Regions from separate parts of the Janthinobacterium sp. PLB04 genome, predicted to be linked through region 1. Evidence: predicted binding sites of a transcription regulator. Region 1 holds the regulator's gene; each other region holds the start of a gene.
What was found. The regulator FNR, encoded in region 1, switches genes on or off when oxygen is low (the NO sensors DNR and NnrR bind a similar motif). The targets are predictions, from matches to a motif close to TTGATNNNNATCAA.

Region 1 (5,527 bases):
GAAGTCGCTGATGCCGGCCGTCATGCAGCGCTCGCGCTCGGACGCCAGCACGCCGGCCGTCATGGCGATCACGGGCAGGTTCAGGCGCAGTTCCGTGCGGATGATGTGGGTGGCGCTGAAACCGTCCATGACGGGCATCTGCATGTCCATCAGCACGATGTCGTAGCGCAGCGCTTCCGTGCGCAGCCGTTCCACGGCTTGCAAGCCGTCGCCCACCACGTCCAGGGTGGCGCCCATGTGTTCGAGGATGCCGCGCGCCACGGCCTGGTTCAAATGATTGTCTTCCACCAGCAGGAAATGCACGCCGGCCAGTTCCGTGCCCAGCGGCTGGTGCAGGATGCGCTGCTCGCCGCCGTCATTCTTGGCGATCAGCGCCTGGTGCAGGGCATCGAACAGGCTGGAGCCCGTGATCGGCTTCATCAGCACGACATCGGCCTCGGCCGCGCTGGAGATTTCCTCCAGGTGGTTGCGGGCGAAGGCGTTGACCATCACCACGATGGGCTGGCGCTGGCCGCTGGCCGCCTGGCGGATGGCCTTGGCCGTGGCCAGTCCGTCCATCACGGGCATGTGCCAGTCGGCCAGCACCACGTCATACGGCTGCTGCTGCGCCAGGCGTTCGCGGTACAGTTCGATGGCGGCAAAGCCGGAGTCCACTTCGTCGGCCAGCCAGCCCCACGCCTCGATCAGCTTGACGATCAGTTCGCGCGTGGTGCGGTTGTCGTCGGCCACCAGCAGGCGCAGCTGGCCCAGGGCCGGCGTGCGCCGCGTTTCGGCCGGCTGCGCCAGCATCTCGAAGGGCACGCTGAACCAGAAGCGGCTGCCCTTGCCTTCGCTGCTGGCGACGGCGATGTCGCCGCCCATCATGTGGATCAGCTGCTTGCTGATGGCCAGGCCCAGGCCCGTGCCGCCGAAGCGCCGCGTGATGCTCTGGTCGCCCTGCGAAAACGCGGCAAACAGCTGCTGTTGCTGCAGTTCCGTCATGCCGATGCCCGTGTCGCGCACTTCGAAGCGCAGCCAGGCGCGCCCGTTTTCGCTCTCGGCCAGGCTGACGGCCACCACCACTTCGCCGCTCTCGGTAAACTTGATGGCGTTGCCGGCCAGGTTGACGAGAATTTGCTGCAGGCGCTGGGCGTCGCCCACGAGGCGCCGCGGCACGTCGGGCTCGACGGCGATGGCCAGTTCCAGTTCCTTTTCGCCCGCATTCATCGTCATCGTCGTGGCCAGGGTATTCATGACTTCGTCGAGGTCGAATTCGACGGGTGACAATTCCATGCGGCGCGCCTCGATCTTCGAATAGTCGAGTACATCGTTGAGGATGCCCAGCAGCGACTGGCCCGCCACTCTGACCATGGTCAGGTACTTGCGCTGTTCCGTGTCGAGCCTGGTATTGCCCAGCAAATACACCATGCCCAGCACGGCATTGAGGGGCGTGCGGATTTCATGGCTCATGTTGGCCACGAAATCGCTCTTTGCGCGGTTGGCCGCCTCGGCCCGGTCGCGTTCCTGCTCCAGCTCCGCCGCGCGCGCTTCGAGTTCCTGCTGCAGGCGGTCGCGTTCGCTCATCAGGCCATTGAACGCTTCCGTCAGTTCGCCGATCTCGTCGCGCTGCTGTACCGGCACGGGGGTGAAACGGCTGCCGCTGGTGCGCAGGGCCAGCAGGGTGTCGCGCAGGCGCACCAGCGGCGACAGCAGGCGTACGGTGACCAAGCCCAGAACAAAGGCGGCCAGCAGCGAAGCGAGGATGCTCCACAGCACCAGCCGGTACAGTACGCCATCGAACGGTTCGAAGGCATCCTCGACGGGCAGCGAGGCGGCCAGCAGCCAGTTCACGGATTTCAGGCGCTTGAAGCTGTTGACGGCCGTGATGCCGCGGCTGTTGGTGCTGACCATGCTGCCTTCGCCATCCTCCTTCAGCAGCTGGGTGGTCGTCAGGTTGGCGTTCGGCTTGCGCGGCTGCAGCAAACGGCTGGTATCGGGGTGCAGCACATAGCGCGGCACGGCGCCGCGCGTGAGGATGAAGTAATAGCCGCTCTTGCCGATCTTTTCCGAGCGCAGGCGGCCCAGCAGATTGTCCTTGTACAGGCGCAGCACGCCGATCACCACGCCGGCCACCTGGCCATCGGCGGCCAGCACGGGCGCCACCATCTGCACGATGGGCATGCCGCTCGACTTGCCCAGCATCGGCTCGGTAATCATGGGCTGGCGCGTGCGCAGGACGGTCTGGAAATACTCGCGCTCGGCGACGTTGATGCCGGCGCGCCCCGCCACTTCCGGCATGTCGGCCACGATGGCGCCATGCGCATCGAGCACCAGCACGTCGTCGAACAGCACCAGCATCGAGCGGCGCGCATAGTATTCGCGCAGTTTGGCGGGCTGGGCGATCAGTTCCGGCGGCTGCTGCCTGGCCGTCAGGGTGACAATCTGCAGCAGCATGCCCAGCTTGTCGTCGAGCTCGGCAGCGGTGCGGCTGATCAGGGATGACTGCTGGCTCAGCAGTACTCGGGTGAAGTCGTCGCGCATGTGCTGCACCTGGATCATGGTGACCAGCGCGATCATGGCGATCGAGGTCAGGCTGGTGGCCAGCGCGACTTTTGCTTTAATGCCGAGAGGCTTCATGATTTCCTTTTCAGTGCCGGGCGGCACAGGCGGCAGATAATGCTGTCAGGAATTTTCCTATCAATACCCCAGCTTGGCAAGCGCCGCCGCGCAAATTGCCCGCCCCGTATGGGCTTTTGACGATGTTGCCATATAATTAAAGGCTGGACGTCGTTTATTCGCCGAATTTACGGTGAAATTGGCATACGGCAACCCTGTATGCAGCTGTATGCAGTAAACTTGTTGTTGCATTTTCTAAAAGGTACCGACATGACTGAAGCGCTACTCACTCCCACCTTGCCCACCGTGAACGTGGAGGCGTTGCGTGCACGATGCTCGACCTGCAGCATGCATCAATTGTGCCTGCCGATGGGCCTTGATGTGGGCGACATGGATAGGCTGGACCAGATCATCGGCCGCCGCCGCAAGATCGTGCGTGGGGCCTCGCTGTTCCGCATCGGCGACTCGTTCCAGAACCTGTACGCGATCCGCCTGGGGCACTTCAAGACCTACCAGATCAATCCGGGTGGCGAAGAGCAGGTGACGGGTTTCCAGATGGCCGGTGAACTGCTGGGCATGGATGCCATCAGCGCCGACCGCCACCACTGTAATGCCGTGGCGCTGGAAGACAGCGAAGTGTGTGAAATTCCGTTTTCCAGCCTGGAACAATTGCTGGGCAATATGCCGACCCTGCTGCGTCATTTCCACCGCATGATGAGCCAGGAAATCACGCGCGAGCAAAGCGTCATGCTATTGCTGGGCAATATGCAGGCGACCCAGCGTTTTGCCGCCTTCATCGTCAACCTGGCATCGCGCTATGAAGCACGCGGCTATTCGGGCAGCAATTTCCAGCTGCGCATGTCGCGCGAGGAAATCGGCAACTACCTGGGTCTGACCATCGAAAGCGTCAGCCGCTTATTGTCGAAATTCAAGAAGGAAGGCTGGCTGCGCGTCTCGAACCGCGAGATCGAAATCCTGCAGCCGGCCAAGTTGAAAGCCATTACGGCCGGTACGGACACCTGCAAGTAACAGCACCGTCAAAACCTGCTGCGCGTCGCGCTTTGCGGCCTGCGATGCTCGCTGGATCGGCGCGCCCGTGCATAGCACAGCTGCGCTTCTCAACCACAAATCACTGCCGCTCGCGACGGTTTTCCCGGCGCTGTACGTTAAAGCTCTTCATCCGCGTGCAGCGCGATGCTGCGTTGCAGGGGCCAGGTCCAGATGCCGGACAGGCGCCACTCGCGTTTGTCGTTTTCCACCAGCACTTGCCAGCGGCTGCGCTCGAGCATCGGCAGTGCTACGGAAAAATTGCCGGCCGCATCGGGCTGCACCAGCAGCTTGATATCCTTTTCGGGCAGGGTCGCATGCGCCAGGTGCAGCTGCAGCGGCGCCTGATAGGCCTTGCCGAAGCTGTGCACGGAACCACTGAGGCGCGCTGCAGCCACGTCATATGACAGGCGCGTATCCATGGCCAGGTCGCTGGCGATCGTGTCGCGCTTCAAATCCTGGTTGATCGCCTTGCCCTGCTTGTAATAATCGCCCACCACCAGCGCATCGGGCTGCGTAAACGCGATATAGCCCATGAAGCTGCCGACGACCACGGACAGGCCGGGACCGATCATCAGCAGCCATGGCCAGCGATGCTTGTACCACGGTGCAACGGGTGCTTGCAGTTTCAGACTGTCGGACATGATATTTCTCCTGTTTGATCAGCCAGCCCCCGCATGGGGACCGGCCTTCCTGCAACTTCGTGGCGGCGGCGAGGGCACCCGGTCCCCGTCCGCCTTTCCTTGTTAACGTGGCACGATGAATACCGCGCTTTCACGCACATGCAGCGATGGATCGTCCAGCGATTGCAATTCGATCGCAATCTTGTTCGAGCCCTTCTCGCCGACGCCGTGCGGCACGCGCAGGCGGATCGGCCAGCCCAGCGTTTCCGTCGGCTGCAAGGTCACTTCTTCGCGCGTCAGCAAGGTCAGGCCCGGCAAGCCGGAAGCGCTGATTTTAAAATGCTGGCTTTGCTCGGACGTATTCATGATCTGCAGGCGGTAGACGTTTTCGATCATGCCGTCCTCCACTTCGCGCCCCATCGAACCGCGATCGCGGATCACGTCCATTTTCAGGGGCGTGCGCAGGGCCAGCGAGGTACACACGGCGATGATGATCAGGGCCAGGATGGAAGTGTAGATCAAGACGCGCGGGCGCATGGCGCGCTGGCGTATCTGCTTCGAATTGAAGTTGTTTTCCATCGCATGGTCGGTGCTGTAGCGTATCAGGCCACGCGGCCGCTCGACCTTGTCCATCACGCTGTTGCAGGCATCGACGCAGGCGGCGCAGCCGATGCATTCATACTGCAGGCCGTTGCGGATATCGATGCCGGTCGGACACACCTGCACGCACAGGGTGCAGTCGATGCAATCGCCCAGCTTGTCGTTGTTGCCGGCCTTCTTGCTCATGGCGCCACGCGGTTCGCCGCGCTTGGCATCGTAGGTGATGATCAGCGTGTCCTGGTCGAACATGGCGCTCTGGAAGCGCGCGTACGGGCACATGTATTTGCACACCTGCTCGCGCAGCCAGCCCGCGTTGCCGTAGGTTGCAAGGCTGTAGAACAAGACCCAGAACCATTCCCAGGGGCCGAAATTGAGGGTGGTCACCGACTGCGCCAGTTCCTTGATCGGCGTGAAGTAGCCGACAAAGGTAAAGCCCGTCCACAGGGCGATGGCGCCCCATACCAGGTGCTTGGCCGTTTTCTTGAAGGCCTTGCGCACGGAGGGGCCCTGCTTGTCGAGGGCCATGCGCGCGCTGCGCGTGCCCTCGATGCGGCGTTCGACCCACAGGAAAATTTCCGTGTATACCGTTTGCGGGCAGGAGAACCCGCACCACACCCGCCCGGCAATGGCCGTGACGAGGAACAACAAATACGCACAGATGA
Region 2 (5,527 bases), 690 kb from region 1:
TGCGGCAACAGGATCAGCGCGATGGTGCGGCGAAAGGCCCGGTCACGGTAGACACTCCACACGCTGACCTTGTTCATGGCCGCGGCAGGCAGGGGCATGGCCGGCGACAGCAGGCGGATCAGCAAGCCGATGGCCAGCGCCGCCAGCGCCAGGCCCAGGAACACGCCGCGCCAGTCCGTGTAGTGCAGGGCCAGCTTGACGGGCATGGTGGCCGTGGCCGCGCCCAAGCCACCCACGGCGATCAGGTAGCCATGCACGGAAGGCAGACGCGATGGCGCGATGGCGCACGAGATCGCCTTCACGGCCGCCATGAAACAGCCGCCCAGGCCCGCCCCCATCAGGGCGCGCGCCCACATCAGCTCGGTAAAGCTATGGCCCCGGCTGAACAGCCACACGCCCAGGGCGGCCAGCGCCAGCAGCCACAGTTGCACCGTGCGGGGGCCGTAGCGGTCGAGCGCCATGCCAATTGGCAATTGCACCAGAGCAAAGGCGAGAAAGAAGGCGCTGGTCAGCAGGCCCAGCTGGGCTGGCGTCAGGGCGATGGCGCCCAGTAATTCCGCCGTCAACACGGCATTGACGCCGCGCAACAGGCACGACAGGTAATGCCCGAGCGCGAACGGCAGGAACACGAGGCAAAACACGGCTACGCCGGAACGGGAAGAGCCGCCGGCGCCGTGCATGCTCAGGCGGCCTGCGCCAGGCGGATGATTTTATGCGGCACGTGCGGCACGGGTTCATCCGTTTCAAAGAAGAATTTTTCCTGGCCAAAGGCTGGCTTCAAATCGTCCATCCACGTCGCTTCCGCATCGAACTTGGCATAAAACGGCCGGCGCACCCAGTCCGGGTTGCGCGCCTGCAAAAATTGCAGGGCAAACAGTTTTTCGCCATGGATGGTGACGATGCCGTCGATGACGATCTTGCCGGGAAACGCGCTCATGGACGGTCCGCGCACCGTGCGCGACAGGCCGGACACCATCTGGTAGGCGGCCTGGAAAATCTCGTGCGCCTTCGCCAGGGGCAACTCGAAATAGGCGCGCGGGCCCGTGTCCCGTTCGACAAACATGTAATACGGAATCGCCCCCAGGCGCGTGCCCGTCTGCCACAACTCGGCCCAGCTTGCCGGGTCTTCATTGATGTGGCGAATCAGCGGCCCCTGCATGCGCAAGGTGGCCCCCGTGGAGACGATGCGTTTCACGGCTTGCTGGGCGATGTCCTGGCGCAACTCGACGGCATGGCTGTAATGGCCCATCACGGCCAGGTTCTTGCCCGCCTTGACGATGCGCTCGAACAGGCGCATCAAGTCGTCCGCATCGCGGTCCGAGACAAAGCGCTGCGGCCAATACGCCACCGCCTTGGTGCCGATGCGGATGTTCTGGATATGTTCCAGGCCCGGCGCCAGCAGCGGCTCCAGGTAGGCAGCCAGTTGCCGCGTATTCATGATCATCGGGTCGCCGCCCGTGATCAGCACGTCCGTCACTTCCGGATGCAGTTGCAGGTAGGCGGCCAGCTCATGCGACTCGTGCGCATCAAACTTCATGTCGTCCATGCCGACGAACTGGGGCCAGCGGAAGCAGAAGGTGCAATACGCGTGGCAGGTCTGCCCCGCGCTGGGAAAAAACAGCACCGTTTGCGCATATTTATGCTGCAAGCCGCGCACGGGCGCATCGTTGACCCGGGGCACGTTGTGCGTCATCTGGCCGGCCGGATGGGGATTCATGCCCAGGCGCAAGCCATGCACATAGGCGTCGATGGCCGCCTTGTCGCGCTGCACCAGCACCAGCTCGCGCAAGTGCGCGTACTGCTCGGGCGGCAGCATGTCGCGGTGCGGGAAGACGAGGCGGTAGATGGGGTCGTCCGGGATGTTGTTCCAGTCGATCAACTGATCGAGCACATAGGCATTGGTGCGAAATGGCAAGACGTGCGACACCACTTGCACGGCTTCGCGCTGCTCTTCCGGCAGCCATTCCCACTGCCGCGCCTGTTGAATGGTGTGCCGCGTATACGGCTTGAACTTGGGTGAAAACGGCTCGGTAATGGGTGCGGACACGATCTGCTCCTTGCCTGTAAATAGCGATAACTTTCATGAAACCAGCTCCATATCGGCCAATTCCGGCCTCTTCCCCCATGCCAGGCCAGCTCGGCATGCTGTGAAAGTCATCATAGTTCTTGCTGCTTGGAACCAAATTGCTACATATCAACAAGCAGTCGATACGTTGCATGCTGCCTACAAGCAACACTGTAGTTTGTTCCATCGCAATTTGATGGGACCGCCGGCGACGTAAATTACGACTTGGCAACACATCCCTCGATACCACAAGGAGCTTTCATGAAACGCTTATTCACGGGTAGCCTGCTGTGCCTGGCATTTGCCGGCGGCAGCGTCAGCGCCGCGGTTGAACCAACGGAAAAAGACGCCATCGCCATGGCCGAACGGGGTGCCGCCTTCATGAAGGCGCATGGCAAGGAAGAAATGATGAAGAAAATCACGGCGAAAGACCCGGACTTCGTGCAGGGCTCGCTGTATGTGGACATGCGCGACATCAAGACGGGCATCGTGCTGGCCCACCCCATCAATCCTTCCATCGTGGGCAAGGATTTGACGGATGTCCCTGACGCGAATGGCAAGAAATATCGCCGTGAAATCATCGAGCTGGCGCAAAAGCAGGGCAAGGGCTGGGTCGATTACCAGTACAAGAACCCAACCAGCGGCAAGATCGAACCGAAGACCACGTACATCCTGCGCGTCAACGATGTGGTGCTGGAAGCGGGGATCTACAAGAAATAGGGCAAGGGCGGCGCGCACGAACGCCGCGCGCCGCCTGCGGTTGAAACAGCCATAGCCAGGAGTCAAGCATGCTCAATCGATTACGCATCGGACCAAAATTATTGCTGGCGCCCACCCTGGTCCTGCTGCTGCTGATACTCAGCTCGACCGGCGCCTGGTATGGCATGGTGCGACAAAATGCCTCGCTGGAAAACATGGTACGGGTACGCATCACGCATTTGAAGGCGGCCGCCGACGTACTAGGCGAGGCCAGGCATGTGCACGGCAATATGTACCAGTTGCTGTCGTGGACGAATGGCAGCTTCGCCAAGGCCCGCCTCGATACGCTGGAGCAACAGATCAAGGCGCGCCATGCGGCCATCGGCACCCAGCTGGCCACGCTGCGCGCCACGGCCACGGGCGCCGAACGCACCCTGGTCGATGCGGCCATCACGGCCCTGGCCGGCTATCGCAAGGCGGTGCTGGAAACCATGGAAATGGCGCAGATGGACCAGTCGATCGCCACCAATTCCATGCTCAAGGCGGAAACCCAATTCGTCCAGTTCAATACGCAGCTGACACAACTGTCCGCCCTGGAAACGACGCTCAGCAGCCAGGCCCATGCGACGGCCAGCGCCGAATTCCGCACCTTGGGCTGGAGCCTGCTGTTGACGGTGCTGCTGTCGATCCTCGTCTCCATCGTGGTGACCATGCTGGTGCGGCGCGCCATGCTGGTGGAAATCCGCGGCATTGCCGACGCCGTGCAAGACCTGGCGGCGGGCAAGCTGATGGCCGGCGCGCCCAAGCAAGGCAATGACGAAATCGCCGCCACGTCGCGCGTGCTGGACCAGACCATCGCCCACCTGAACCAGACCTTGCGCACCATCATGGGCGCCGTGCAATCGATCGACACGGCGTCGCGCGAAATTGCCACCGGCAATCTGGATCTGTCGGCGCGCACGGAAATGCAGGCCAGTTCGCTGGAAGAAACGTCGAGCGCCATGGAAACGCTGACGCAAGCCGTGAATGACAACGCCGACAACGCCCAGCTGGCCTGCGAGCTGGCGGGGCAAGCATCGACCCTGGCCGTGCAAGGGGGCGAGTCGATGCAGCAAGCCGTGACGACGATGGCGACAATACGGGCCAATTCGCGCCAGATCGTGGACATTATCGGCGTGATCGATAGTATTTCCTTCCAGACCAATATCCTCGCGCTGAATGCGGCAGTGGAAGCGGCGCGCGCGGGCGAACAGGGCCGCGGCTTTGCCGTAGTGGCGTCCGAAGTACGCACCCTGGCGCAGCGCTCGGCCCAGGCGGCCAAGGAAATCAAGACCCTGATCGCCACCTCGGTCACTACCATCGATGGCGGCAGCGTGGCCGTGCAGCAGGCGGGCGACAGCATGGACGCCATCGTTGCCTCGGTGCAGCAAGTCAACGAGATCATCCAGCGCGTGAAACAGGCCAGCGCGGAACAGGCCTCGGGCATCACGGAAGTGAATCAGGCCGTCGCGCAAATGGATGACGTCACCCAGCAAAATGCGGCCCTGGTGGAACAGGCGGCGGCGGCAGCGGCCAGTTTGCAGGACCAGGCCGTCAAATTGTCGGCGGCCGTGGCCGTGTTCACCCTGGACGAGCTGCCCGCCGCGCCGACAGGCCACACCGAAGACGAGGCATTCCGGCATCCGGCCAGCCCCGTCGCGGGAACGGACCGGCGCGCGCCGCGCAGCCCGCTACGCGGCATACCCGGCCGGCCTGGCGCCAAGGATGCCTCGCGGCGCCAGCGCAGCTAGATGGCGGGCACGCGCATCGGTTTACTCAGATAGCGCGAACCGGCCAGCACGAAACGCCACGGCGTGTCCATCGCCTTGGAAATGCCGATGCGCGAGCCCGCCTGCACCGTCACCTCTTCCTCGCGGGCCAGCAGCATGAACGGCGGGGCATCGAGCGCCAGGCGGTTTTGCAGATGGCTCACGCCGAGCGCCTGGCACACCTTGCCCGGCCCCGAGCACAGCAGCCGCGCATCCTCGACGCCGCGCCGTTCGCGCATGGCATCGAGTCCCGCCACGGGTTCGATGGCGCGGATCAGCACGCCCGCGCCATGCCCCGCTTCGCGGCACACAAAGTTCAGGCACCAGTGGATACCGTATGAGCGGTAGACATAGGCGTGCGCAGGCGGGCCGAACATGGCCGCATTGCGCGGCGTCATGCCCCCATACGTGTGCGAAGCGGGGTCCAGCCGGTCATACGCTTCCGTTTCCACGATACGCCCGCCGATGCCGTCGACCAGCACGGTCACGCCGATCAGCTGGCGCGCCACGCTGCTGGAATCGTCCGCAAAATCGATACCCGCAAGGATTTTTTTCATCCGGCAATTGTACTGCCGCACATCCCGCCGCACGCCTTGCCCCACCTTGAAAACAAATACAACTTGATCTTTTCATCATGAATATCAGGATGGGCAGCGTCGTAAAATGACGAAAATGGCGGCGAGTCCAGGCCAAAACGGGAATTTTTGCGACAATATATTGCAGATATGAACTATTGCCATGCATAAACAGCGATAATCGTCGGGCACTGCGCCAGACGCTCATGAAGCAGGCAGCGGCAGCGCACGACAGAATAAGCACCGGGCACAAAAATGATGATGAAAGCGTGATGATGAGAGCGGCAGCGCAAAAGCAGGTAGAGCAGGAAGATCCGGTTGACGCCTTGATGCGTTCCATCCGCATCCCGCCGCGTCCCAGCCTGCTGGTCGACTTGCAG
Region 3 (5,527 bases), 2.0 Mb from region 1:
CTGGCCTAGGCGCAGTTCGCGCACGCAGTGGCCTGCGCTGCGGGCCGTGGCGGCATAGGCATCGGCCAGGGCGGCGCAAAAGCTGTCGCCCGACGGATGGCCTAGGAGTATCAAAATGCGCTTGGGTGTCGTCTTGGTCATGATGCAGGCTGTCCGTTAAAGAAGAGCTTGCATGCTAAAGCCTACCCCTGAGGGCAGAGTCAAGCGGCCTCTTGCAGACGCTGCTGCGCCAGGCAGTCGCGGATTTCCGTGTCGATGTCGGCCAGTTGCGCATCGAGCTGGCGCAGGCGGGCGATATCCTGCCGCACCTGTGCGCGCTTGGCGGCGATGTGCTGCGACAGGGCGGCCCAGTCGGTATCGTCGCCGGCCAGGATGGGCAGTAGTTCGGCCAGGCGGAAGCCCAGGGCCTGCGCCTGGCGTATCAGCCTCACTTGCGCCAGGTCTTGCTGCGTGTAGACGCGGTAGGCGCCCGAGCGGCGCACGTCGCCCAGCAAGCCCAGCGCTTCATAGTGGCGCAAGGCCTTGGGCGAGGTGCCCGCCAGGCGGGCGATTTCTCCGATGTACATGCTGGTCCTTTGTTGAGCTGAGCTGCGGCGCACGCAGTGTAGCGCAGGTGGCTTGCCAGGCGCTGCGCTGCGCGCTGCCTCAGGACGCTTTGCGCGGCGGGACTTTCTTCGCCGTGCACTCGGCGCAGGTGCCGTACAGCGACAGCGCGTGCTCGTGCAGCACGAAGCCCCGCTCGGCGGCGATCTCGTTCTGGCGCAGTTCAATGCCTTCGTCGACGAATTCATCGACCTTGCCGCAGCCTGTGCAGACCAGGTGGTCGTGGTGCTGGCCTTCGTTCAGTTCGAACACGGCGTGGCCGGATTCGAAGTGCCGGCGAAACAAAATGCCCGCTTCGGCAAACTGCATCAGCACGCGGTAGATGGTGGCCAGGCCCACGTCGATTTTTTCGGCCAGCAAGAGTTTGTAGACATCGTCCGCACTCAGGTGCTTGATCGTGCCTTCTTGAAACAGCTGCAGAATCCGCAAGCGGGGGATGGTTACTTTCAAGCCCGATTCACGCAGTTCCCTCAATATATCCATGTCTCCCATTCCTTTTTGTAGTCGCTTGAGCGAGGTAGTGCATTATATCGCAAATGATAATCATTACTATTCTCATTTGTATTGTGCGGAGTGGAAATATTATGCTGGCTAGCCGACCGGCAGACCAGTGACATCGGCGCAAGCGTCGATTGCGTTGCACGCATCTTGCGTTGCAATTGCAAAACCAACGGTGATATCGCTACACTGTGCAGCAAGGAATAACAATGGGGCAGGAAGATGGACCGATTTGATGCGATGCGCATTTTTACCCGCATCGTCGAACTGCGCAGTTTCACCCAGGCGGCGCATGACCTCGGCTACCCGAAGGCGACCGTCACGCATGCGATCAAGCAGCTTGAAGCGCGGCTGCGCGTGCGCCTGCTGCAGCGGACCACGCGGCAAGTGACGCCCACGCCCGATGGCGAGGCATATTACCAGCGCTGCGCGCGCCTGCTGGCGGACCTGGAAGAAACGGAAGCCGTGTTCAGTTCGGCGGCCCAGCAGCCGGCCGGCAAGCTGCGCATCGACCTGCACGCGACCCTGGCCATGCATTTCGTCATGCCCGTGCTGGACCAGTTCTGCGCCCGCTATCCGCTGATCGAACTGGAAATCGGCATGGGCGACCGCCTCGTCGACCTGGTGCGCGAAGGCGTCGATTGTGTGCTGCGTGTGGGCGAGCTGGGCGATTCGTCCATGGTGGCGCGCCGTGTGGCGTTGCTGGAGCAGGTGACGTGCGCCAGCCCCGCCTACCTGGCCGCGCACGGCACGCCGGAGACTCTGGCGCAACTGGATGGCCACCGCGCCGTCAATTTCTTTTCCACCCAGACGGGCAAGGTCTGGCCCTTCGATTTCAAGGCGGACGGCCAGCGGCACAGCGTGGCCTTGCCGGGCACCGTGTCCGTCAACAGTGCGGACGCATACCACGCCTGTTGCCGCGCCGGCATGGGCTTGATCCAGGCGCCCCGCTACCATCTGCAGCGGGCGCTGGCGGCCGGCGACCTGGTGGAAGTGCTGCGGGACTTGCGGCCCGACCCGTTGCCCGTGTCCGTGCTGTATCCCCACCACCGGCAATTGTCGCCCCGTGTGCGCGTGTTTGCCGACTGGGTCGCCAGCCTGTTTGACGGCGTACATTGATACGTATGCGTGCGCTGCGCTGCCGCATTTTCTTGACCTGGGCAAAGGAAAAAATCCCTCTGATGATGCCATCTAGCACTATTTGATGTGGATCAAAGTTTTTGTTGCACTGCACTCTTAGACTTCGCAGCGTTACTTAACGACATTAACGACAGAGGGAAATAAAATGAAAAAGTCCGCAACTGCAGCAGCAATCGTCCTGGCCGCCATCGGCGCATTCGCCGGCAACGCAATGGCACAGGAAAGCCCATGGCTGGTCCGTGCGCGCGCCGTGCATATCGATCCGGCCAACAAATCTGCTCCTGTTGGTGGCGTCGGCGCATCCGACCTGATTCACGTCAGCAGCAAGACGATTCCTGAAATCGATATTTCCTACTTCTTCACGCCAAATATCGCTGCCGAGCTGATCCTGACTTATCCGCAAAAGCATGACGTCACCTTGTCCGGCACGAAGATCGGCAGCTTCAAGCATTTGCCGCCGACCCTGTCGCTGCAATACCACTTCATGCCTGAAAAACAGTTCAGCCCATACGTGGGTGCGGGCGTGAACTACACGAATATCTCGGACGTGAAATTGCTGAACGGCGCCGGCCGCCTGGAACATGACAGCTGGGGCTTCTCGCTGCAAGCCGGTGTCGATTACAAACTGGACAAAAACTGGTCCTTGAACTTCGACATCAAGAAAGTGCAGATCCGCAGCGACGTATTGGCCGGTGGCGCCAAGATCAGCGAAGTCAAGGTGGATCCACTCCTGATCGGCGTCGGTGTGGGTTACCGTTTCTAAGCATGGCATGACGGCGTCCACGCGGCGCGGGCAATAAAAAAACGGCCAGGTGTGAACCTGGCCGTTTTTTTTGCGTGCAGCGCTTTGCTTTATTTTTTCAGCGTCTTTTCCAGCGCCAGCTGGTAGTCCGTCTTTTCGTAGCCGGCCAGGTATTTGTTGGTCGCGTCGAGGAAGGCGCGCGAGCGGTAGGCCGCTTCCAGGTCCTTGACCCATGGCTTGGCCTTGTCGGCCGTGCGGATGGCGACCAGGTTGATGTAGCTGTCCGAGATCTTTTCCACGGCGAGGGCCGACGTCAGCTTCATGCCGGCGGCCAGGGCGAAGTTACCGTTGACAAAAGCGTAGTCGGCGTCGGCCAGCGAACGTGGCAGCTGCGCCGCTTCCAGCGGCACCAGTTTCAGCTTCTTCGGATTTTCCAGCACGTCGCGCTCGGAAGCGCGCAGCGGATCGACGTTCGGTTTGAGCTTGATCCAGCCCATCTTGGCCAGCATCACCAGCGCGCGCGCCTGGTTGGTCGGATCGTTCGGCATGGTGATGGTGGCGCCGTTCTTCACGTCGGCCAAGGACTTTTGCTTGCCGCCGTACAGGCCGATCGGCATGGTCGGCACGGTGATCAATGAGCTCAGTGGCAGCTTGTTATCGGTGGCGAACTTGGTCAGATACACGATGTGCTGGAATACGTTGGCGTCCAGCGAACCTTCGGCCAGCGCGTAGTTCGGCTGCACGTAGTCGTTGAATTCCACGATCTTGACCTTGTAGCCCTGTTTTTCCAGGATAGGCTTGATGCCCAGCTTCAGCTGGTCCGAATACGGGCCGGAGCTGGTGCCGATGACGAGTTCTTTCGGGTCCTTGGCGTGGGCGGCGCTGGCGAAGGCCAGGCTGGCGGCGGCCAGGAGCAGGTTGCGGCGAATGTGGTTCATGCTTTTCCTTGTACTGAAATACTGAATATGAATTAACGTTTGTCGAGGCGCTTGGCGATGCGCGTGCCGGCGAACTGGATGGTTTGCACCAGCACGATCAGGATGGCCACGGTGGCGACCATGATGTCCGTCTCAAAGCGGTAGTAGCCGTAGCGGATGGCCAGGTCGCCGATACCGCCGCCGCCCACCACGCCGGCCACGGCCGAATACGACAGGAAGCTGATCGACAGCACGGTCAGGGCCAGCACGAGGCCGGAGCGCGCTTCCACCAGCAGCACGCGGAAGATGATCTGCATTTCCGACGCGCCCATGGCATGCGCCGCCTCGATCACGCCGCGCGGCACTTCGCGCAGGTTTTGTTCCACCAGGCGCGCCAGGTAGGGAATGGCGGCGAAGGACAGCGGCACGCTGGCTGCCAGCGGACCGATCGAGGTGCCGGCGATGACGCGCGTAAACGGCGTCAGGGCGACCAGCAGGATGATGAACGGGAAGCTGCGCACGGTATTCACCAGCCAGCCGAGGATCGTCGACAGCGGACGGTTTTCCAGCGACTGGCCTTCCGAGACGAGGAACAGCAGGATGCCCAGCGGGCCGCCGATCAGGATGGCGGCGGTCAGGCCGATGCCCAGCATCGTCATGGTCTGGCCCAGCGCCACCCAGATTTCCGGCAGCAGGTTGATGACGTTATTGATCGATTCTTCAAACATGTGTTGCATCCTTCCATGCGGTGGCTTCAAACGCCTCGGTGCCGTAATAAGCCAGCTCGCGTCCCAGCGCCGTCTTGCGCGGGGTGGCCGTGTCGCTCAAATCGAATTGTTCGGCGATGGCGCCGTTTTCCACGACAGCCACGCGGTTGCAGATGGCGCCCAGCACCGACAGCTCATGGCTGACGATGACGATGGTCACCCCCAGGCGTGCATTGATGTCGCGCAGGGTGTCGAGCAGGGCGCGCGTGGTTTCCGCATCCAGCGCGGATGTCGGCTCGTCGCACAGCAGCACGTCCGGGTGGCTGGCCAGGGCGCGGGCAATGGCCACGCGCTGCTTCTGCCCGCCGGACAATTGCGCCGGATAGCTGTGCAGCTTGTCGGACAGGCCCACCAGCGCCAGACATTCCTCGACGCGGGCGGCGATCTGCTCGCCCTTGGTCGTGCCATGGATTTTCAGCGGGAAGGCGACGTTGTCGAAGACGCTGGCGTTTTGCAGCAGGTTGAATTGCTGGAAAATCATGCCGATGTTCTGGCGCGCGTCGCGCAATTCGCTCTTGCCCAGGCGTGTCAATTCGCGCCCGGCCACGGTAATGGTGCCGCTGTCGGGGCGTTCGAGCAGGTTAATCAGGCGCAGCAAGGTCGATTTGCCGGCGCCGCTCTTGCCGATCAGGCCGAAAATATCACCGGGATAGACTTCCAGCGTGACCGATTTGACCGCGTGGAATTGTTCGCCTTTGGGTAGCGCGAAGGTCTTGTTTGCGCCATCGATGCGAATCACCGGCGTACGGTGTGGTGTGGTCATGCAGTGTTTCCTTTTTTATTGGACCGTGACAGGCTTGCTTGCAGGGGCCAAATCGCCCAGCCTGCCACGTCGGTTGCGTAGTATACCTCCGATCGTG
Region 4 (5,527 bases), 840 kb from region 1:
TGGGCGCAAGGCCACGCCGGCTGGCGTGATGCGGCCGGAAATGGTCAGATAGCCGTTCTCGGCCACGGACATGCTGGCGGCCAGCACATTGCTGCCCGTCCCCTGCGTGCTGCGTTTTTCCAGGAATTGCTGCACCCGCGCATAGCTGTAGTCGGAGAACCAGGCGCCGCTGCAATAGCTCATCACGTCTTTCATCGGCGTGCTGCCATAGACTGCCTTGCTCAGCTGGCCGATGCTGCCCGCATAGTTGCTGTTATACAGGGGTTGCGGACCCAGATTACCATCCGCATACGGGTAATCGGCAGCGGCGCCGGCCGGGCCGCCGCAGGCAACGTGCTGCAGCGAGTGGTTGTGGCCCAGCTCGTGCACGAGCGTGGTCAGCCATTCAGGCCATTGATTGCCGAATGGATCGACCGATGCGATGCTGTTGAAGCGGGCATCCAGGCCGATGGCCGACGTGAAGTCGCTGCCGCTGCTGCGCTGGTTGATGTAGGCCAGGCCGGCGGCGCGGGTGGAAGACATTCTCGGCACGAAACCATAGTAATAGGCGCCGCTGTCTTCCAGCGCGCGCTTGTTTTCCAGCTTGCCCAGGGTATCGCTCCACCAGCTGTCGGCCGTGCTGCTGCCTGGCATGCTCAGCGCGGCGCGCGTAGTGATGCTGATATTTTCCGTCGCATACGGATACACGCGCAACAGCGCAGCGCGGATCACCTCGGCGTCCGGCAGTTGCGCCACGCCATCGTCGGTGCTCAAGGGAACGAGCACCAGACGGATTCTGGCCAGGCTGGCCACCATGGGTGCCGCTTCCTGGCTCACTTGCACGCCGTCATTGCCGACGGCCGTCACGCGCACGCGCACGCCGGGCAAGATCCAGCCGGAGGGCAGGACGGCACTGAAATTGCCATTGAAACTGTCATCGTTCTTCGTCGTCGGCAAGAGCGCCGGCCCCGTCATTGCGATGCTGCCCAGGTTGCTGCCATTGGCGGCGGTCGCATTCAAGGTCACGGCCGGGCTGGCCTGGCCCGCCTGCGTGGCCAGCACGGACACGCGCACGGCGGCCGGCTTGCCACGCGTCAGGCGCAAGGCCGTATTGCTGGCGTTCAAATTCAGCACTTGCGCGAAATCAATGCTGCCCAAGGTAAAGGCCGACACCGTGCCCGCATTCACGGCGATGCGCGAAGCGGCCGACAGCATCACATTGCCCGTTGCCGAGGCTGGCGCGGACAGCAGCAGCTGGCTGGCACTGGCGCTGACGATGACGGCCGGCGTATTGCCCACCGAAGCCGAGCTGACCTGGTCGAGATTGCTGCCCTGCACCGTCACCGACAAGGTCGCGCCGTTGACGGCCGACGTGATTGACGTCACTGCCACGCTGGCCAGGACCGTGTACGCGTCGCTGCTGATCACATCGTTGTAGGGACCGCGCACCGTCAGCGCGCCTGTCGCTGCACCCGCAGGCACCACCACTGTCACGCTGCTGGCCGTCTGGCTTTGCGGCGTTGCCGCCGCGCCATTGCCAAACTGTACTGCCGTCACGGCGCCCATGCCGCCGCCCGTGATCGTCACGCTGGAACCGACACCGCCCGTCGCCGGCGCGACGCTGCCCACGCTCAGCGGCAGGTACACATTGACGTTATAGCTGGTGGCCGCCGTACCGCTGGCGCTGACCAGGCTCAAGGCACCCGTGACGGGCACGCCAGGCATGGCCAGGGTCACGCTGGTCTCGCTGGCGGCGCTGGTGGCAACGGTCACGCCGCCCACCTGGAAGGCCGTCACGCGGCTCAGATTCGTGCCCGTGACCACCAGGCTGCCGCCCACGGCAACATTCGCCGCCGAGACGGCCGTCACGGCAGGAATCAGGACGGGCGTGCCCGAGGTGGTCGCCACCACCGTGTCGCCACCACCGCCACCACCGCCACCGCAGGCGGACAGGCCCAGCACGACAAACAATGCTACGAGCAGATGGTTTTTCATGGCTGGCAACCATGTTTGTGCAGCGCGATGCCGGGGAGGACACGAGATAAATGTGACATATTGGTGACTTTTGGTGAGAATTTAATTTCTAAGAACCAATATTATGGGTTAATTCGATTCCCAAAGACAACTATTAATGCTTTTGATTCAATTGGTTTTGATAATAGTTAAAATATCTGCTTGGCAAACTTTATTCTGAGTACTATTTCCCTCACTCTGTATTGCCTTAAATCAAAATTAATTTCCTTTGCAGCTATTGCCATTCAATTCATTAAAAATATGCTGAGGCAGCACAAATAATGTGGAAATTTTTCCACAGCCTAGAGGGCGGTATTCTTCTGCCAACTTTGGCGGAAGAATTAACGTTTTGAGTAAGATTTTCAGGAATGTAATTTTCAGCGGCAGGCGTGGCAGGAGGCGATGTGTTGCAAGAAGGCCAGCCGTGGGGCGTACGGCCGCTTTTGCTTAAAACCAAAGCAGCCTGATGCCGTATAATTTTAGACCCGGTGAAATCAGGCGATTGCCACCTTCTGCCTGCCCTACCCGGCCGGCACTCTCCGTCAGCTGATCCTGCTGGCCCGCATCCGCCTCGTACCAGTCTTGTCGCCGCGCCGCCGCCCGTTTGCCTATTGAAAGCATGAAATGAACGATACCGTGATCCCCGCCATGTCCCCGACCGAAGCCACCTTGCGCGCCATTCTGGCGCAGCGGATCATGATCCTCGACGGCGCCATGGGCACGATCATCCAGCAGTACAAGCTCGACGAAGAAGCCTACCGTGGCGGTCCCGCCGGCCGCTTCATCGATTTCGCCGCCCCAGCCGACAGTGGCGCGCGCGAATTGTTCGTCAAGGGCAATAACGAGCTGCTGACCCTGACGCAGCCGCACATCATCCAGGAAATCCACGAGCGCTACCTGGCGGCCGGCGCCGACCTGATCGAAACGAATACCTTCGGCGCCACGACCATCGCGCAAGACGATTACCACATGGCCCACCTGGCCTATGAAATGAACGTGCAGGCAGCCAAGCTGGCGCGGGCCGCCTGCGACAAGTACTCCACCCCGGACAAGCCGCGCTTCGTCGCCGGCGCCCTGGGCCCCACGCCGAAGACGGCATCGATCTCGCCCGACGTCAACGACCCGGCAGCGCGCAACGTCACCTTCGACCAGCTGGTGGCCGCCTACCTGCAGCAGACGCAGGGCCTGGTGGAAGGCGGCGCCGACGTGCTGCTGGTGGAAACCATTTTCGATACCCTGAACTGCAAGGCGGCCCTGTTCGCCATCGACCTGTTCTACGAGCAAAACCCGGATGTCGTGCGCCTGCCGCTGATGATTTCCGGCACCGTCACGGACGCCTCGGGACGCATCTTGTCGGGCCAGACCGTGCCCGCCTTCTGGAATTCCGTGCGCCACGCAAAACCGCTGACCATCGGCCTGAACTGCGCGCTGGGCGCCGCCCTGATGCGCCCGTACGCGGAAGAGCTGGCCAAGATCGCCGACACCTTCGTGTGCATCTACCCGAATGCGGGCTTGCCCAATCCCATGAGCGACACGGGTTTCGACGAGTTGCCAGCCGACACGTCCGCCCTGCTGCGCGAATTTGCCGACGCGGGCTTCTTGAACATGGCGGGCGGCTGCTGCGGCACCACGCCCGAGCACATCGCCGCCATCGGCGCATTGCTGTCGAAAAACACGCCGCGCACCGTGCCGGCCCCATCGCACGACTTGCGCCTGGCGGGCCTGGAGCCGTTCGTCGTCAATGACGAGTCGCTGTTCGTCAACGTGGGCGAGCGCACCAACGTCACGGGCTCGAAAGCGTTCGCGCGCATGATTCTCAACGAGCAATACGACGAAGCGCTGTCGGTGGCGCGCCAGCAAGTGGAAAACGGCGCGCAGGTGATCGACATCAATATGGATGAAGCGATGCTCGATTCGCTGGCCGCCATGACGCGCTTTTTGAACCTGATCGCCTCGGAACCCGATATTTCGCGCGTGCCCATCATGGTCGACTCGTCGAAATGGTCCGTCATCGAAGCAGGCCTGAAATGCGTGCAAGGCAAGGCCATCGTCAACTCGATTTCCATGAAGGAAGGCGAGGAAGAATTCCTGCGCCAGGCAAAACTGTGCCGCCGCTATGGCGCAGCCGTCATCGTCATGGCCTTCGATGAAAAAGGGCAAGCCGATACCTTCGAGCGCAAGATCGAGATTTGCGCCCGCGCATACCATTTATTGATCGATGCGCTCGACTTCCCGCCGGAAGACATCATTTTCGATCCGAACATCTTTGCCGTCGCCACCGGCATCGAAGAGCACAACAACTACGCCGTCGACTTCATCAACGCCACGCGCTGGATCAAGGAAAACTTGCCGTACGCGAAGATCTCGGGCGGCGTGTCGAACGTGTCCTTCAGTTTCCGCGGCAACGATCCAGCCCGCGAAGCCATCCACACCGTCTTCCTGTACCACGCCATCAAGGCCGGCATGACCATGGGCATCGTCAACGCCGGCATGGTGGGCGTGTATGACAACCTGGACCCGGAATTGCGCGAGCGCGTGGAAGACGTGGTGCTGAACCGCCGCGAAGACTCGACCGAGCGCATGATCGAATTTGCCGGCACCCTGAAGGCGGGCGGCAAGGCCGAGGCGCAAACCCTGGCCTGGCGCGAAGGCACCGTACAGGAGCGCCTGTCGCACGCGCTGGTGCACGGCATCACGCAATTCATCGTGGAAGACACGGAAGAGGCGCGCCAGGAATTGCTGCACAATGGCGGGCGCCCCATCCACGTGATCGAGGGCCCCTTGATGGCCGGCATGGACGTGGTCGGCGACCTGTTTGGCCAGGGCAAGATGTTCCTGCCGCAGGTGGTGAAATCGGCGCGCGTGATGAAACAGGCCGTGGCCCATCTGATCCCGTTTATCGAGGAAGAAAAGCTGCTGGAAGAAAAGCGCACGGGCATCGTCGCCAAGCCGAAAGGCAAGATCATCATGGCGACCGTGAAAGGCGACGTGCATGACATCGGCAAGAATATCGTCACCGTCGTTCTGCAGTGCAATAACTTCGAAGTGGTCAACATGGGCGTGATGGTGCCGTGCTCGGAAATCCTCGCGCGTGCCAAGGTGGAAAACGCGGACATCATTGGTCTCTCGGGCCTGATCACGCCATCGCTGGAAGAAATGGCGTATGTCGCCAAGGAAATGCAGCGCGACGAACACTTCCGCATGCTGAAGATCCCCCTGCTGATCGGCGGCGCCACCACCAGTCGCGCCCACACGGCCGTGAAAATCGCGCACAACTACGAAGGCCCCGTGATCTACGTGCCGGACGCCTCGCGTTCCGTATCCGTGGCGCAATCGTTGCTGACGCCGGAGCAGCGCGACAAATACGTGGAAGACATCGAAATCGATTACGCGCGCATCCGCGAGCAGCACGCCAACAAGAAGGCCCTGCCCATCCTGCCGCTGGCGCAGGCGCGCGCCAACAGGATGGTCGTGCCGTTCGACGGCCCCTGCACGCCCGTGAAACCGAAGTTCATCGGCCGCCGCGTGTTCAAGA

Region 2: the regulator FNR is predicted to act here: its motif matches at 2,185-2,198, upstream of LSO07_RS26515 (KamA family radical SAM protein).
Region 3: the regulator FNR is predicted to act here: its motif matches at 2,303-2,316, upstream of LSO07_RS20380 (OmpW/AlkL family protein).
Region 4: the regulator FNR is predicted to act here: its motif matches at 2,196-2,209, upstream of LSO07_RS04880 (IPT/TIG domain-containing protein).

What each region holds. Positions count from the first base shown of each region.
Region 1 is NZ_CP088968.1:270,521-276,047, reverse strand. Features, by position in the region: gene LSO07_RS01090 (response regulator) at 1-2,616, opposite strand, end outside; gene fnr (fumarate/nitrate reduction transcriptional regulator Fnr) at 2,866-3,624, shown strand; gene LSO07_RS01080 (FixH family protein) at 3,762-4,286, opposite strand; gene ccoG (cytochrome c oxidase accessory protein CcoG) at 4,389-5,527, opposite strand, start outside.
Region 2 is NZ_CP088968.1:5,998,290-6,003,816, forward strand. Features, by position in the region: gene LSO07_RS26510 (MFS transporter) at 1-680, opposite strand, end outside; gene LSO07_RS26515 (KamA family radical SAM protein) at 683-2,047, opposite strand; gene LSO07_RS26520 (cache domain-containing protein) at 2,327-2,785, shown strand; gene LSO07_RS26525 (methyl-accepting chemotaxis protein) at 2,854-4,554, shown strand; gene LSO07_RS26530 (DNA-3-methyladenine glycosylase) at 4,551-5,129, opposite strand; gene LSO07_RS26535 (HDOD domain-containing protein) at 5,420-5,527, shown strand, end outside.
Region 3 is NZ_CP088968.1:4,641,067-4,646,593, reverse strand. Features, by position in the region: gene LSO07_RS20400 (NAD(P)H-dependent oxidoreductase) at 1-141, opposite strand, end outside; gene LSO07_RS20395 (MerR family transcriptional regulator) at 201-566, opposite strand; gene fur (ferric iron uptake transcriptional regulator) at 646-1,086, opposite strand; gene LSO07_RS20385 (LysR family transcriptional regulator) at 1,324-2,220, shown strand; gene LSO07_RS20380 (OmpW/AlkL family protein) at 2,387-3,004, shown strand; gene LSO07_RS20375 (MetQ/NlpA family ABC transporter substrate-binding protein) at 3,094-3,921, opposite strand; gene LSO07_RS20370 (methionine ABC transporter permease) at 3,954-4,628, opposite strand; gene LSO07_RS20365 (methionine ABC transporter ATP-binding protein) at 4,621-5,430, opposite strand.
Region 4 is NZ_CP088968.1:1,108,365-1,113,891, reverse strand. Features, by position in the region: gene LSO07_RS04880 (IPT/TIG domain-containing protein) at 1-1,974, opposite strand, end outside; gene metH (methionine synthase) at 2,617-5,527, shown strand, end outside.